2 regions of the Pallidibacillus thermolactis genome follow, and region 1 is predicted to be linked to the other one. Evidence: predicted binding sites of a transcription regulator. Region 1 holds the regulator's gene; the other holds the start of a gene.

What was found. The regulator Rex, encoded in region 1, represses fermentation and respiration genes when NADH is low (regulators of the CRP and FNR family bind a similar motif). The targets are predictions, from matches to a motif close to TTGTGAAATATTTCACAA.
Region 2: a site for Rex is predicted at 4,476-4,493, ahead of OEV82_RS13285 (YwiC-like family protein). Genes of this name have one in related genera too.

The regions. Positions count from the first base shown of each region.
Region 1 covers NZ_JAOUSE010000062.1:6,685-13,865, reverse strand. Annotated here, with positions in the region: gene tsaD (tRNA (adenosine(37)-N6)-threonylcarbamoyltransferase complex transferase subunit TsaD) at 1-519, shown strand, start outside; gene OEV82_RS14305 (ABC-F family ATP-binding cassette domain-containing protein) at 890-2,833, opposite strand; gene OEV82_RS14300 (redox-sensing transcriptional repressor Rex) at 3,185-3,871, shown strand; gene tatC (twin-arginine translocase subunit TatC) at 3,942-4,697, shown strand; gene OEV82_RS14290 (YdiK family protein) at 4,779-4,985, opposite strand; gene OEV82_RS14285 (CPBP family intramembrane glutamic endopeptidase) at 5,003-5,665, opposite strand; gene groES (co-chaperone GroES) at 6,027-6,311, shown strand; gene groL (chaperonin GroEL) at 6,366-7,181, shown strand, end outside.
Region 2 covers NZ_JAOUSE010000052.1:12,295-19,475, reverse strand. Annotated here, with positions in the region: gene OEV82_RS13305 (penicillin-binding transpeptidase domain-containing protein) at 1-771, shown strand, start outside; gene OEV82_RS13300 (long-chain-fatty-acid--CoA ligase) at 843-2,432, opposite strand; partial or broken gene OEV82_RS13295 (DUF2332 domain-containing protein) at 2,527-3,551, opposite strand; gene OEV82_RS13290 (HesB/YadR/YfhF family protein) at 4,104-4,403, shown strand; gene OEV82_RS13285 (YwiC-like family protein) at 4,554-5,273, shown strand; gene OEV82_RS13280 (YfcC family protein) at 5,358-6,764, shown strand; gene guaC (GMP reductase) at 6,957-7,181, shown strand, end outside.

The DNA of each region.
Region 1 (7,181 bases):
CGAGTACTTCATTGTCCATATCCAGGTGGTCCTCATATTGACCGTATGGCAAGTGAAGGTGAGGCTACGATTAATCTACCTCGCGCATGGCTTGAAGAGGGTTCTTATGATTTTAGTTTTAGTGGATTAAAATCGGCTGTAATCAACACGGTCCATAATGCTAAACAACGTGGAGAGACGATAAAGCCTGAAAATTTAGCAGCTAGCTTCCAAGAAAGTGTTGTTGAAGTTTTAGTCGAAAAAACGATTCGTGCAGCAAAAGAATATAATGTGAAACAAATATTATTAGCTGGTGGTGTAGCAGCAAATAACGGCCTTCGTACAGCGCTTAGAAAAGCCGTAGCGGAACTGGAAAATATTGAATTAATCATTCCACCATTAAAGTTATGTACAGATAATGCCGCAATGATTGCAGCAGCAGGAAGTGTTTTTTATGAAAAGGGAATACGAGCAGATCTTACGTTAAATGCTAATCCAGGATTGGATTTAGAGTCTTTTAATTCAAAATTGATTAATTGAAAGAGAGGTTACATATGAGCCTCTCTTTTTTATGTCTTTGTCTTCCTCCATTGATTTTGTTAATATATGAAAATAATAGTGAATTAGTTGTGGATAAAAATATATCGAATACTATAGAAGTTGGATATAAAGGATTAACATCTTGTTAACAAAAAATGTGGATAACCACCAGTTGTATTGTGGATTTTGTGGATATTATTGTAAAAACCTTAATTTTTTAGTCTATATAATGTGGATAAATGTGTGGATTAAGTGTATAAATATTAATATACAATTCTTTCTAGAAAGAAGAAATCGTAATGCATAAGGAGATTATATTGTGTTAAAAAAGGGTTGCCTTAAGTGAATTTACTTAAAGCAACCTAAAATTTTATTCATCCTCTAATTCAGCCCATTCTTCTAATAAATCTTCCATTTCTTTTTTTGCTTGATTAATTTCTTCATTTAAGTTTGCAACTTTTGTATGATCAGTATATATTTCAGGATTAATAAACAATTGTTCTTTTTCATTTATCATTTCTTCTAAAGTTTCAATTCGATTTTGGATTTCTTCTATCCGCCGTTGTCTTTGTCGTGCGCGTTTTTTCAGCTCTTTTTCTAATTCATAACGAGATTTATTATCGAGTTTTTCTACTTCTTTCGGAGACTTATTCACATTTTTCTGATTCTCGTCCTCAGTTAATTTTTTTAATTCGAGCATTTCTTCCTTTTTCTCAACATAGTAATCATAGTCACCTAAATATTCGTTGATGCCATCTTTAGTAAGTTCGAACACTTTTGTTGCTATCCGATTAATGAAATATCGGTCATGCGAGACGAAAAGAATTGTCCCGGGGTAATCCACTAAAGCATTCTCCAATATTTCTTTACTATCTAAATCTAAATGGTTCGTCGGTTCATCCAAAATTAATAAATTAGCATTGAGTAGCATTAGTTTTGCTAAAGAAAGTCGAGCTTTCTCACCACCACTTAATGTGGATACAGGTTTTAAAACATCGTCTCCGGAAAATAAAAAGTTGCCCAATACTGTTCGTATTTCTTTTTCTGTTTTCATTGGATATTCATCCCAGAGTTCATTCAGAACACTTTTATTGGATGTTAAATCGGCTTGCTCTTGATCATAATAAGCGATATTGACGTTTGTCCCGAACTGAATTGATCCATGAATAGCCGTGAGCTTACCAACAAGGGTTTTTAATAAGGTGGATTTTCCGACACCATTTGGCCCAAGAAGAGCAATACTATCTCCTCTTGTTACACGAAAATGAATGTTACTCGATAAGATATTCGAATTATAGCCGATTGATAGATCTGATACATTTAGAACTTCATTCCCACTCTGTCGTTCAATTTGAAAGGAAAAGGAAACCGATTTATCGTCAATGCTAGGTCTGTCCATTATTTCCATTTTTTCCAGCATTTTCCTTCTACTCTGTGCCCGTTTTGTTGTAGAGGCACGGACAATATTGCGTGCAATAAATTCCTTTATCCGAGCTATTTCTTCTTGTTGCTTTTCGTACATTTTCATTTCTCGTTCAAAGTTGGCTGCTTTTTGTTCAAGATATTTACTGTAATTTCCTATATAACGGGTCAGAGTGTTATTGGCACATTCATAGACTTGATTTACGACTTTATCAAGAAAATACCGGTCATGAGAAACAATAAGAATTGCACCGTTAAAGGTTTGTAAATATTGTTCTAACCAGGTTAATGTCTCAATATCAAGATGGTTTGTCGGTTCGTCAAGGATCAAAATGTCAGGTTTTGACAATAACAGTTTCCCGAGTGCCAATCTTGTTTTTTGTCCACCGCTCAATGTAGAGATTTTTGTGTCATAACTATAGTCGGCAAAATTCAAACCATGTAAAACTGATCGGATGTCAGCTTCATATTGATAACCGCCTTTTTCTTTAAATTCATTTTGTAAATAATCATATTCCGATAAGATTTTATTATATTTCATCTCGTTTTGATAAACGTCTTCCTTTGACATTTGTTGTTCTAGATATCTAAGTTGTTTTTCCATATCCTTTAGATCCTGAAAAACATTCATCATCTCTTCCCAGATGGAATTGTCAGTATCTAAACCCGTATATTGGTCTAAAAAGCCAATGGTAACATCTTTGGGTTTAATAATCTCACCTGAATCATAATTTAATTCGCCTGCAATAATTTTTAATAATGTTGATTTACCAGATCCATTCCGCCCAACAAGAGCAATTCGATCTCTTGTTTGTATTTCTAATTTTATATTATGTAAAATAAGATCAGCACCATAATATTTTGTCAGCTGATTGACTTGAAGCAAAATCATAACGTACACCTCAAATAGTTTTATTAGGAAAGGTCGTTAGTATAATTTTCCATATTTCGACTGAATGTTAAACCTTTTTGCTATATAATTATTTTATATGAAGTAAGGAAATAAGGACAGTGAAAGAATAAACAAACTATTATAGAACAACAATTAATAAGACTTTTAAATGAAAATTGTGTATTATAAATTAAAGTATGTAAAAAAGAAGGAAATCTGTATTTTTTATCGAATATAATAGTTATCGAGATATAAAGAAAACGTTATCAAAATATTTGTGTGTTAAATATTATTTAAAACAAATAAACAACTAGTATAAATTGAAATATATCAACATTGGAGGACTGACTTATGGCAACAGAACAATTAAGAATTCCAAAGGCAACAGCAAAAAGATTACCATTATATTACCGTTTTTTGCAAAATCTATATCAATCTGGAAAACTCCGTGTTTCATCGGCTGAATTAAGTGAAGCAGTAAAGGTGGATTCAGCAACGATAAGGAGAGATTTTTCTTATTTTGGTGCGTTAGGAAAAAAAGGTTATGGCTATAATGTCCAGTATTTATTAAATTTCTTTCGAAAAACCCTTGATCAAGATGCACTAACAAAAGTAGCATTAATTGGTGTAGGTAATTTAGGAACAGCGTTATTACGATACAATTTTACGAAAAATAATAATACGAAAATTTGCTACGCGTTTGATACAAATGAAAGTAAAATTGGCACACAGATTAGTGATGTTACTGTTTATAGCCTTGATCAACTGGAAGAAATACTTAATAAAGAAGAAATACAAGTAGTTATTTTAACTGTACCTGCACAAGCTGCACAATCAGTAACCGACCGATTAGTTAAAACTAGAGTTAAAGGGATTTTAAACTTTACGCCAGCAAGATTAAATGTCCCATCTTCAATAAATGTTCATCATATTGATTTAGCGGTCGAATTACAATCGTTCGTGTATTTTATAAAAAATTATTCTAACGAATCTGAAGACACAGAAGAAGTTGAGGAAAATGAAAAAACGCGAATTTAAAATACATATATAATTATAATTGGCTGGAAGTTCGTATTATAAATAAAGAACATCGGTTAGGATGGACACTATGGGTAATAAAATGACCATACAAGATCATATTGCTGAGCTTAGAAGGCGTCTAATCGCGACTATTTGCTTTTTCATACTCGCCTTCGTCGGTGGTTTTTTCTTGACTGAACCACTGATTATCTATTTACAACAAACAAATACAGCGACTCGATTAGAACTTAATACGTTCAGATTGACTGATCCATTAAAAGTCTATTTTCAGATTACTTTTCTTATTGCCTGTGTATTTACAGCTCCATTTATCTTGTATCAACTTTGGGCGTTTATTTCACCGGGATTGTATAAGAAAGAACGAAAAATTACATTAACGTACATACCAATTTCTATTCTATTGTTTTTAGGCGGTATTTCGTTTTCTTACTTTATATTGTTTCCATTTTTAGTAGACTTTATGTTTCATCTTAATGCTCAAATGGAATTAAATGCAGTTATCGGAATTAATGAGTATTTTGAGTTTTTGTTTCAAATTACCATTCCTTTTGGTCTTTTATTTCAATTGCCTGTTATCATTTTGTTTTTAACTCGACTTGGCATTATTACACCTTCTTTCTTATCAAAAGTTCGTAAATACGCCTACTTTATATTACTAATTTTAGCTGCACTTATTACGCCGCCAGATATCATGTCTCATATAATGGTTACTATTCCTTTGTTTGTTTTATATGAAATTAGTATTTTGATTTCCAAAATGGCTTATCGCAAAATTGAAAAAGTGGAACAAATAAGATCTGCAAGACATATTCATAAAATTTAGGTTGCCCGTTTTGTTTACTTCATTAAGGTTAATTTCTAGAAGTAAACTGAATAAGAGGACAACCTTTTCTATTAAATATTTTTATTTTTTTCTTATGTTACGTTTGTTCCGTTGTGAGTTCCAATATGAATAGAATATTTTTATACTCGAACCGATGTCCAACGTTGCGAAAAAGACTAATAAATACGCAAAAAATCCCCATCCATATAGGGAAACATGCCGAATAGCGAAAAAGGTAAAAAGAATACCAAATATTAAATAAATAATGGCCTGGGTTAATAAATTCATAACAATCCTCCGCTTTTTTAAATCAATGATAAAACAATTACACTTGTATTCATTAATATATGTGAAAAAATTGGAACGACGATACGCTTGGTTTTATAGTAAAGATAAGAAAATACCAATCCAACTGCTAAGTAAAGTAATATGTGTTCAAATTCTAAATGAGCCAATGAAAATATAAGCGAACTGATAAAAGCTGAAATGTAAACGTTGTACTTATGAATTAATATGGCAAAAACAATCTTTCGAAAAACGATTTCTTCCAATATCGGTCCTATAAATGCAGTGACAAAAAATAATATCGGTGCTTTTTCTATTAGTGATAGAATAGTCTCCGTATTATCAGAACCAGCTTCTATACCGAAGAGCAACTCAATTCGAATGGCTATACTTTGTGCAACAAGTGCAAGAAATACTCCCACAATTGACCAAAGGAACATTTTTATCCAAGAAATGCCTTTGATACGATCGTGCTGCAATTCGTCCCTTAAAGCGTAGAGAGAAATAAGTAGAGTAGTAAAAAAACTAAATGAGTACCAAATTGAAAGGGCTGCTAATTGTAAACTGGATGAATCTTGTTGTTTGAACAATTGAAGAATATTATAGATGAAAATTGTTCCGGGTTGAAGTAAAAGTAACATCATTATATAACTGACTAAAATTATTTTATATGATTGTTTCAACATATTCACCTACACGCAAATTTGTTATTCCTGAATTGATTTGTAGAAGTTTAAATAATACAAAATTTACCGTACACTTATATTATAAAAAAATCAAATAAAAAATAGTATGAAAGTCGATAGAATTTCCTACTAATTCAATAGACTTTAGACTATTTCATCCATATATGGATCATATATGGCCAGATGGGTAAATTTTGATTTACTAAATATTTGGAAAAAAGATCAAAAAAATGTAAAATTATTGACAGTTGATACTTGCAAAAATGGAAATTAATGATTATTATATTAATTGGGTTTAGCACTCAGTGATGTCGAGTGCTAACAAATCATCGATTATTTGTTGAGGAGGTTGTTTATTGTGTTAAAACCACTTGGAGATCGCGTAGTAATTGAACTAGTTGAAGCAGAAGAAAAAACAGCTAGCGGTATTGTATTACCAGATACTGCCAAAGAAAAACCACAAGAAGGCAAAGTTGTAGCTGTTGGAACAGGTCGAGTACTCGACAACGGTGAACGCGTAAGCCTTGAGGTTAGCGTTGGCGATCGTATCATCTTCTCAAAATATGCAGGTACAGAAGTTAAATATGAAGGAACTGAATATTTAATCTTACGTGAAAGTGATATCTTAGCGATTGTAGAATAAGATTTTTCAAATAAATGTTTTTACAATAAATTACAACGATAGGAGGCATTCATAATGGCTAAAGAAATTAAATTTAGTGAAGACGCTCGTCGATTAATGGCTAATGGTGTAGACAAATTAGCAAACGCAGTTAAAGTGACATTAGGACCTAAAGGACGTAACGTTGTTCTTGAAAAGAAATTCGGTTCACCTCTAATTACAAATGATGGTGTAACGATTGCAAAAGAAATTGAATTAGAAGATCCATATGAAAATATGGGGGCAAAACTAGTAGCAGAAGTAGCAAGCAAAACAAATGATGTTGCTGGTGACGGTACAACTACAGCTACTGTTCTTGCTCAAGCAATGATTCGTGAAGGATTGAAAAACGTAACAGCTGGTGCAAATCCAATGGGCATTCGTAAAGGGATTGAACAAGCAGTTGCAACAGCAGTTGAAGAATTAAGAGCAATTTCTAAACCAATTGAAGGAAAAGAATCTATTGCTCAAGTTGCAGCAATTTCTTCTGCTGATGAAGAAGTAGGTCAATTAATTGCTGAAGCAATGGAAAAAGTCGGCAAAGACGGTGTTGTTACGATTGAAGAATCAAAAGGTTTCAAAACGGAATTAGACGTTGTAGAAGGTATGGAATTTGATCGCGGATACTTATCTGCATATATGGTAACTGACCAAGATAAAATGGAAGCAGTTCTTGAAGATCCATACATCTTAATTACGGATAAAAAGATTACAAATATCCAAGAAATTCTTCCATTATTAGAACAAGTTGTACAACAAGGTAAACCATTATTAATCATTGCAGAAGATGTTGAAGGTGAAGCTCTTGCAACATTAGTATTAAACAAACTTCGTGGAACATTCAATGTTGCA
Region 2 (7,181 bases), on a different contig from region 1:
AAACTTTACACGGCAGTTATCGGATTAGAAACCGGTAAAATTAAACCAGATAAAGAAAGGAATATAACGGGCAAACAATGGCAAAAAGATGACACATGGGGAGGTTACTATGTCACACGCGTATCGGATCCGGGACGTCCTGTGAATTTAGAAGATGCCATGGTGTTATCAGATAATATATATTTTGCACAGACGGCGTTAGAGATAGGTGAAAAGGATTATATTGCTGGTCTGAAAAAGTTTGGTTTTGGTGAGAAAATTCCATATTCATATGCATTACAACCTTCGCAAATTTCCAATGAAGGTGGTTTAAGTGAGGAGATTTTATTAGCTGATACCGCCTATGGTCAAGGTGAAGTACAAACAAATATTGTACATTTAGCACTTAGTTACGGTGCTATCCTTAATAAAGGAAATCTCATTAAGCCTGTTCTATTAGCAGAAGAAGATCAATCGCAAATTTGGAAAGAAAGTGTTGTATCACCTAATCATGCCGATCTAATCGCAGATTACTTACGAAAAGTCATTACACAAGGTACAGGAAAGCCAGCTAATATGAGCGACTTGCCTCTTTCAGGTAAGACTGGAACAGCGGAAATCGCGAAAGCCAGTCAAGGCGAACAAGGAATGGAAAACAGTTTTTTTGTCGCTTATAATACGAATGAACAAGATCTATTAATCGCGATGATGATGGAAGGAACCCAGGAATTGGGCGGGACGAAAGTTGTTGTAGAAGCTGTGAAAAATTTGTTTGCGGAGTTTAAAAAGTAATAGTAGATTGAAAAATTAATTAAGGCAAGGGGGAGTTTCGCTCTACCTCTTGCCTTATATTCTCGTGCATATTAATTCACTCGTTTTACGCCTTGCCAATATTTTTCACGCAAACGAAATTTTTGGATCTTTCCTGTCGCTGTTTTTGGTAAAGCTTCAACGAATTCAACGGATTTTGGTGCTTTAAAATGAGCCATATTATCTCGACAATAGTCAATGATTTCTTTTTCAGTAACTTCTGCGCTTTCATGTAAAACAACAATGGCTTTTGGTACTTCACCCCATTTTTCATCCGGTACAGCAATGACAGCACATTCTAAAATAGCAGGATGTTTATATAGTACCCCTTCTACTTCTGTGGAAGATATATTTTCTCCACCGGAAATGATAATGTCCTTGGAACGATCGCGAATTTCAATGTATCCATCAGGATGGACAACGGCAAGGTCACCAGTATGGAACCAGCCATCAACGATTGCTTCCTTCGTTTTTTCAGGATCTTTATAATAACCTTTCATCACTACATTGCCACGGGTAACGATTTCACCAAGTTCTTTACCGTTCCATTCAACTTCTTCACCATTCGGACGAACAACTTTTGTTTCACCATTAAAAGCCATTTCGATTCCTTGTCGTGCTTTCAAGTTTGCCTGTTCATCTTCAGATAAACCTTGGTATTCTTCTTTCCATTCACAGTAAAGAATAAACGGTGTTGTTTCAGTAAGCCCGTAAACATGAATGATCTCTAAATTTAACAATTGTTGTGCTTTTTTGATGATTGCAGCAGCAGGTGGAGCTCCAGCTGTTGCCATCCGTGGTTTCGTTGTGACGTTCGTTTCTTTTACCTTTGGGTGGTTCATAATCATATTAATAACGATTGGAGCAGCACATAACAATGTGATGTTTTTTTTCTCAAATAAGTCAAGAATGACCGGTGGGTCTACTTTTCTTAAGCAAACATGGGTTGCGCCAGCAGCCGTAATCGCCCAAACGCCACCCCATCCGTTAGCATGAAACATAGGTAAAGTATGTAAATAAACATCATCATGGTGAACATGTAAATGGTATAAAAAGTCAGCTGCATTGAGATAATTATTCCTGTGTGTTAACATGACACCCTTTGGTCTTGAAGTTGTACCACTAGTATAGTTAATCGTCAATAAGTCATTTTCTTCAATTTGTATTTGAGGAAGTTCAACATGTGAAGCATGGTTAATAAAATCTTCATAATAAATAGCTTTTAAATTTGTTTCAAATCCATCGACAGCAACAACGATGATTTGTTCTACATTTAAGCGATCGACAATTTTCTCAATAGGAGGGGTGAACTCTTCATCGACAATGAGTATCTTTGCATCACTATGATTGATAATATATGCCATATCATCGGCAGAGATTCGATAGTTAAGGGGGACCATGACCGCACCAATTTGAGCGATTCCGTAAAAACATTCTAACATATAATGGGTATTGGGAAGCATAACGGCAACATGGTCCCCTTGGCGTATACCAGCTTGATACAGAGCCTTCGACAGTAAGTCTGTTCTCTCTGCAAATTGTTTGTATGTAAACTCCTTTTCCTCATCTATCACGGCAATTTTATTTGGATAATATTTGACTGCTCGCCGTTTCCAATCTAAAGGTGTTAATGGCGTTATCATTTTAGTCACTCCTTTTCCTCTATCATTTAATGGGTGGTGATTAAAATTAGTTATAATATATTTTATATTCTGAAAATTATAAAGTCAACAAAATCTAATTACATAACAAAGTAAACGCTTGGCCATGATCATCGATATCGGCAATGGTAATCGTGTATTCTCTTCCATTAATATAGTAATCTAAATGTAGAAGTGAATCTGTAATATGATTATAAAGGTGAAAAACATCCCTTTGTTGACCTATTTTTTTATCGTCTCTAATAAAGTTTGGCGGACTTCCTTTGACATTTGATTGGCAACAAAGGTATGAAAGATGCAAAGAGTCGAATTGGTTGGAATGTTTTTCATAATTGAAGGGAGAAGTTGTACACCATCACCTTCAATAAACTCAATCATACTTTTATGCTTTAAAAAATAATTCGAAGCTTCGATAAACTTCTTTCTTCGATCTTCATGTTCCGGCCAAATTAACGCTAACAACCAAAGACGATCCTCATCCTTTGATAAATCAACAATATTTAAGTCAATCCCGATCCGAAGTTGAACAGGAGGACTATTTTCGGATAATACTGGTTTTGATTTACCTCTTATTTTTGTACTAAGATGAACATTACTTTTTACATTTCCATATCGCTTTTCAGTCGAATAGGAATAACTGTATTGATCAAAAAGAAGCTGTAATCCTGCACTTGTGCCAATTTCAATAAGAGCAAGCGGCTTCCTTGTCATTTTATATATTTTCGAAAAACAAGGATATAGAAATGTACATCGTCTAACTTCATTAGTTTGAACATTTTTCGTTTGTAAAAGGTGAATAATCTCTTGTTTAAATTTTTGGCAAAAGTCACGGAAGTATGGAAAGGCATGTTTGTGTTCTTTAGGTTCGTCCACGATACTAGGATAAAACGTTTTCAATGGATGATCATAACCTTTATATAGGAGAAATTGTACGGCTGCAAATAGGAGATTCGGTATAGGCTGCCCCTCTTTGACATAGGTACATAAATCTAACAATAAATCATCTTTAGCTATTTTATAAGAAAAAAATTCATACATTGGTGAATAATTTTTACATTGTTCTCCAAAACGGATAAACTGATTGGCAATCACATCTTTCATTAAATCACCTCTATAATACAGGTTACGACGACAAACGGATTAGTCTCATGAGAGAAACGCTTGGTATTCAAGTTTAAAAAAGATCCAAGCAAGGTTATTTTGAGTTTTTGTAATGGTGTTCGCTTGATAAATATCTTTCAGATTATAACAACAAAGTCTCGACCAGATTGGAGTGATGGAGCATGTATATACTATGTCATAGTATTTTCCTTATATGAAATGGTAAGGGCGTTTCGATTACTAGAAATATAGCCCTGGAAATGATGCTCTTGCATACAGGTCGGTGCTTGAATCAGAATGATGCACATATTTTTTTATTTTAATAGAAACTTTCCTCACTTGTTCTTATTAAACTAAATTCATTATTTTCTTAATAAAAAGAAAAGTCAAATATAATGCGTTTGTTTTTTTAAATGATAAGTGAATTTTATCACATAAGTGTTCCAAAATATGTTTTAATATAAAGAGTAGAACATCACTAAGTATAATCAATAGTAATTAAAGGAAATTATATCTATAATAATGTTTAGATTCGTCCAGAGGAGTGAGCATATGAAAATCGAAGTAAGTGATTCAGCGATTAAATGGTTTAAAGATGAGATGGGGTTGGAAAAAGGAGACAAAGTGAAATTTTTTAGTCAAATATATGGTACGAGTCCAGTTCAACCTGGTTATGCATTAGGCTTTACGAAAGATAATTCACCTTTAGATATGGCTGTTTATACTGAAAAAGAAGGCATTCAATTTTATGTAGAAGAACGTGATTTATGGTTCTTTGATGGTCATGATCTTTTTGTCGATTACAATGAAGAACAGGATGAGCTTGTATACAATTATACGAAATCAGAATAAAATTAATCCCGCTTGTAAATTTCAAGCGGGATTTTGTATCGTATACAATTGCAAAGTTGAAAAACGGTAAAGATGTAAAAAAATTCACAGTTAAAAATGGTTAAACCAATTATAATTTTGTGTAGTTTTTAATGGAATGAGGTGGAGGACATGAAGCCAGTGATACCGAAACAACATGGTGCTTGGGCGATGCTTATAATTCCGTTTTTATTAAATGTTCTACTTGGAAATCCGAAAATTGGACATATTCCTTTATTTTTAGCATGGTTATTTCTCTATTTGTCGACGTATCCGTTCTTAATGTCGCTAAAGAAAACAAAGAAACAGAAAGAATTTATAAAATCGTTTGTTTTCTTTTTCCTTTCAGCATTACTATTTTTACTTTATCCATTGTTAGACGAACCGTGTCTCATTTATTTTGGACTTGCTATGATTCCGTTTTTCTACATCAACATGTATTTTTCTAAGCAAAAACAAGATCGAGCCTTATTGAATGATATAATTGCAGTCTTTATTTTTGGAATTGGTGGACTTGCAAGCTATTTTTATGGGACAGGTATAATCGATGAAAAAGCCGTCCTTATTTTTCTACTTATTTTCTTATATTTTCTTGGTACAATTTTTTATGTTAAAACAATGATTCGGGAAAAGAAAAATGTAAAGTATAAATATGTATCATGGGCATATCATATCGGATTGCAAGCTGTTTTCATCATCATTGGTCAATTTGGTTTTGCTCTTAGTTATTTATTTAGTACCATAAGAGCAATTATTTTATACGGTAAAAAAGTTTCGATCAAGACGATTGGAATAACTGAAATTTTGAGTTCGGTTTTCTTTACAATTATCATTATATTGGTGCTCATATAAGTCATAATGGTTGCGAATGCGATAAGTTTTCCCTATAATTTATTCGTTTTGAGAAATAATGAAAGAAAAAAGGACATCAGATCTATGTTTCGAGATAATAAGAATAATAAAAACTTTCGACCAGACGCTTATGTTATTTTATTTTGTGTACTTGTTTTGGTGGCAATTTTAACTTATATCATTCCTGCAGGATCCTTTGAAAGACAAACAAATGAACTTGGAATAACAACAATCGTTCCAGACAGTTACAAATTCGTAGAACGGCAACCAACCGACTTTTTTGACATTTTTTTAGCGATTCAAGAAGGATTCATTCGTGCCTCAGATATGATTTTCCTCGTTTTAATTATTGGAGGTACCTTTACTGTCATTGAGAAGACTGGTGCTATTGATGCATTAATCTTAAAAACAATTCAAAAAACAAAAAATCGCGAATGGTTATTATTTGCAGCAATAATTAGCATGCTATCTATATTAGGTGGAATGGGTATTATTTCCATTTCAGTTATTGCGTTTATTCCGATTGGGATAAGTTTAGCGAAGGCGATGAATTTGGATGCCCTTGTCGGTGTTGCTGTCATGTATTTAGGGGCGTACTCCGGATTTGCCATTGGATTTATGGACCCAATTCGGACTGGACTTGCACAACAAATAGCTGAGCTCCCTATTTATTCTGGTTTAGCATATCGTTTTGTTATTTTTATGATGATTGTAATCGTTACACTACTTTATATTATTTGGTATGCAAATCGTATAAAAAAAGATCCAAAGAAAAGTATATTAGCAGAGAATCGGTTCCCGAAATTAGACGTTCAAATGCAGAAAAGTATAACATTAGAATTCAACTTGCGACATCTGTTCGTACTTACCCCGTTAATATTCGGAATCGGTATTTATATTTATGGTGCACTTAGGTGGGATTGGTCGACTAATGAACTAGCAGCGATGTTTATTCTTATTGCATTATTAACCGCTATTTTTGATAAAATGGGTGCAAATGCCTTTGTTCAAACTTTTATAGATGGATGTAAAAACATTTTTTACGGAGCCGCTATTATTGGTTTAGCTCGAGGAATTGTCATTGTAATGGAAAACGGGATGATTATTGATACGATTGTTCAAGGTATTTATGCGACAATTCAATCGTTTTCCAATGTAACTGGGGCAATTGCCATGTTTATTGTCCATGGACTTTTTAATTTTGTCGTTTCTTCAGGCACAGCCCATGCGTCTATCATGATGCCAATTATGACTCCATTAGCAGATTTAATGAACATTCCAAGACAAGTTGCCGTGCAAGCTTATACAATGGGAGACGGTTTTACCAATGTGATTAATCCTCTATCTGGAACATTAATGGCGATCTTGGCGATTTCCGGCATTCCACTTACAAAATGGTTTAAATTTGCGGTACCCCTTGTACTCATTTGGTTTGCAATCGGCATGATTTTTATGGCGATGGCTGTTTGGATCAACTGGGGACCTATGTGATAAATAGTACAAAAGACGTATGTCATCATTGCTGACATACGTCTTTTTTTGAGTAAGAAAAGAATCCGGGATCTTGTACGAAAAAACTAATAATTAAAACTTTTGACAGCGACTGCAAAATAGGGTATATTATCAAAGGTCGAACATTTATTGATGTTTTTTAAAAAATCATTCGTTTTTGAGGTGGGTATCATGGAAAATGTATTTGATTATGAAGATATTCAATTAATTCCAGAAAAATGTATCGTGAAAAGTCGTAAAGAGTGTGATACATCAATCGAATTTGGTGGACGTAAATTCCGGTTACCAGTAGTCCCATCCAATATGCAAACCATAATAGATGAAAAAATTGCCATCTATCTAGCTGAAAATGATTATTTCTATATTATGCACCGTTTTAAACCTGAAACCCGTTTA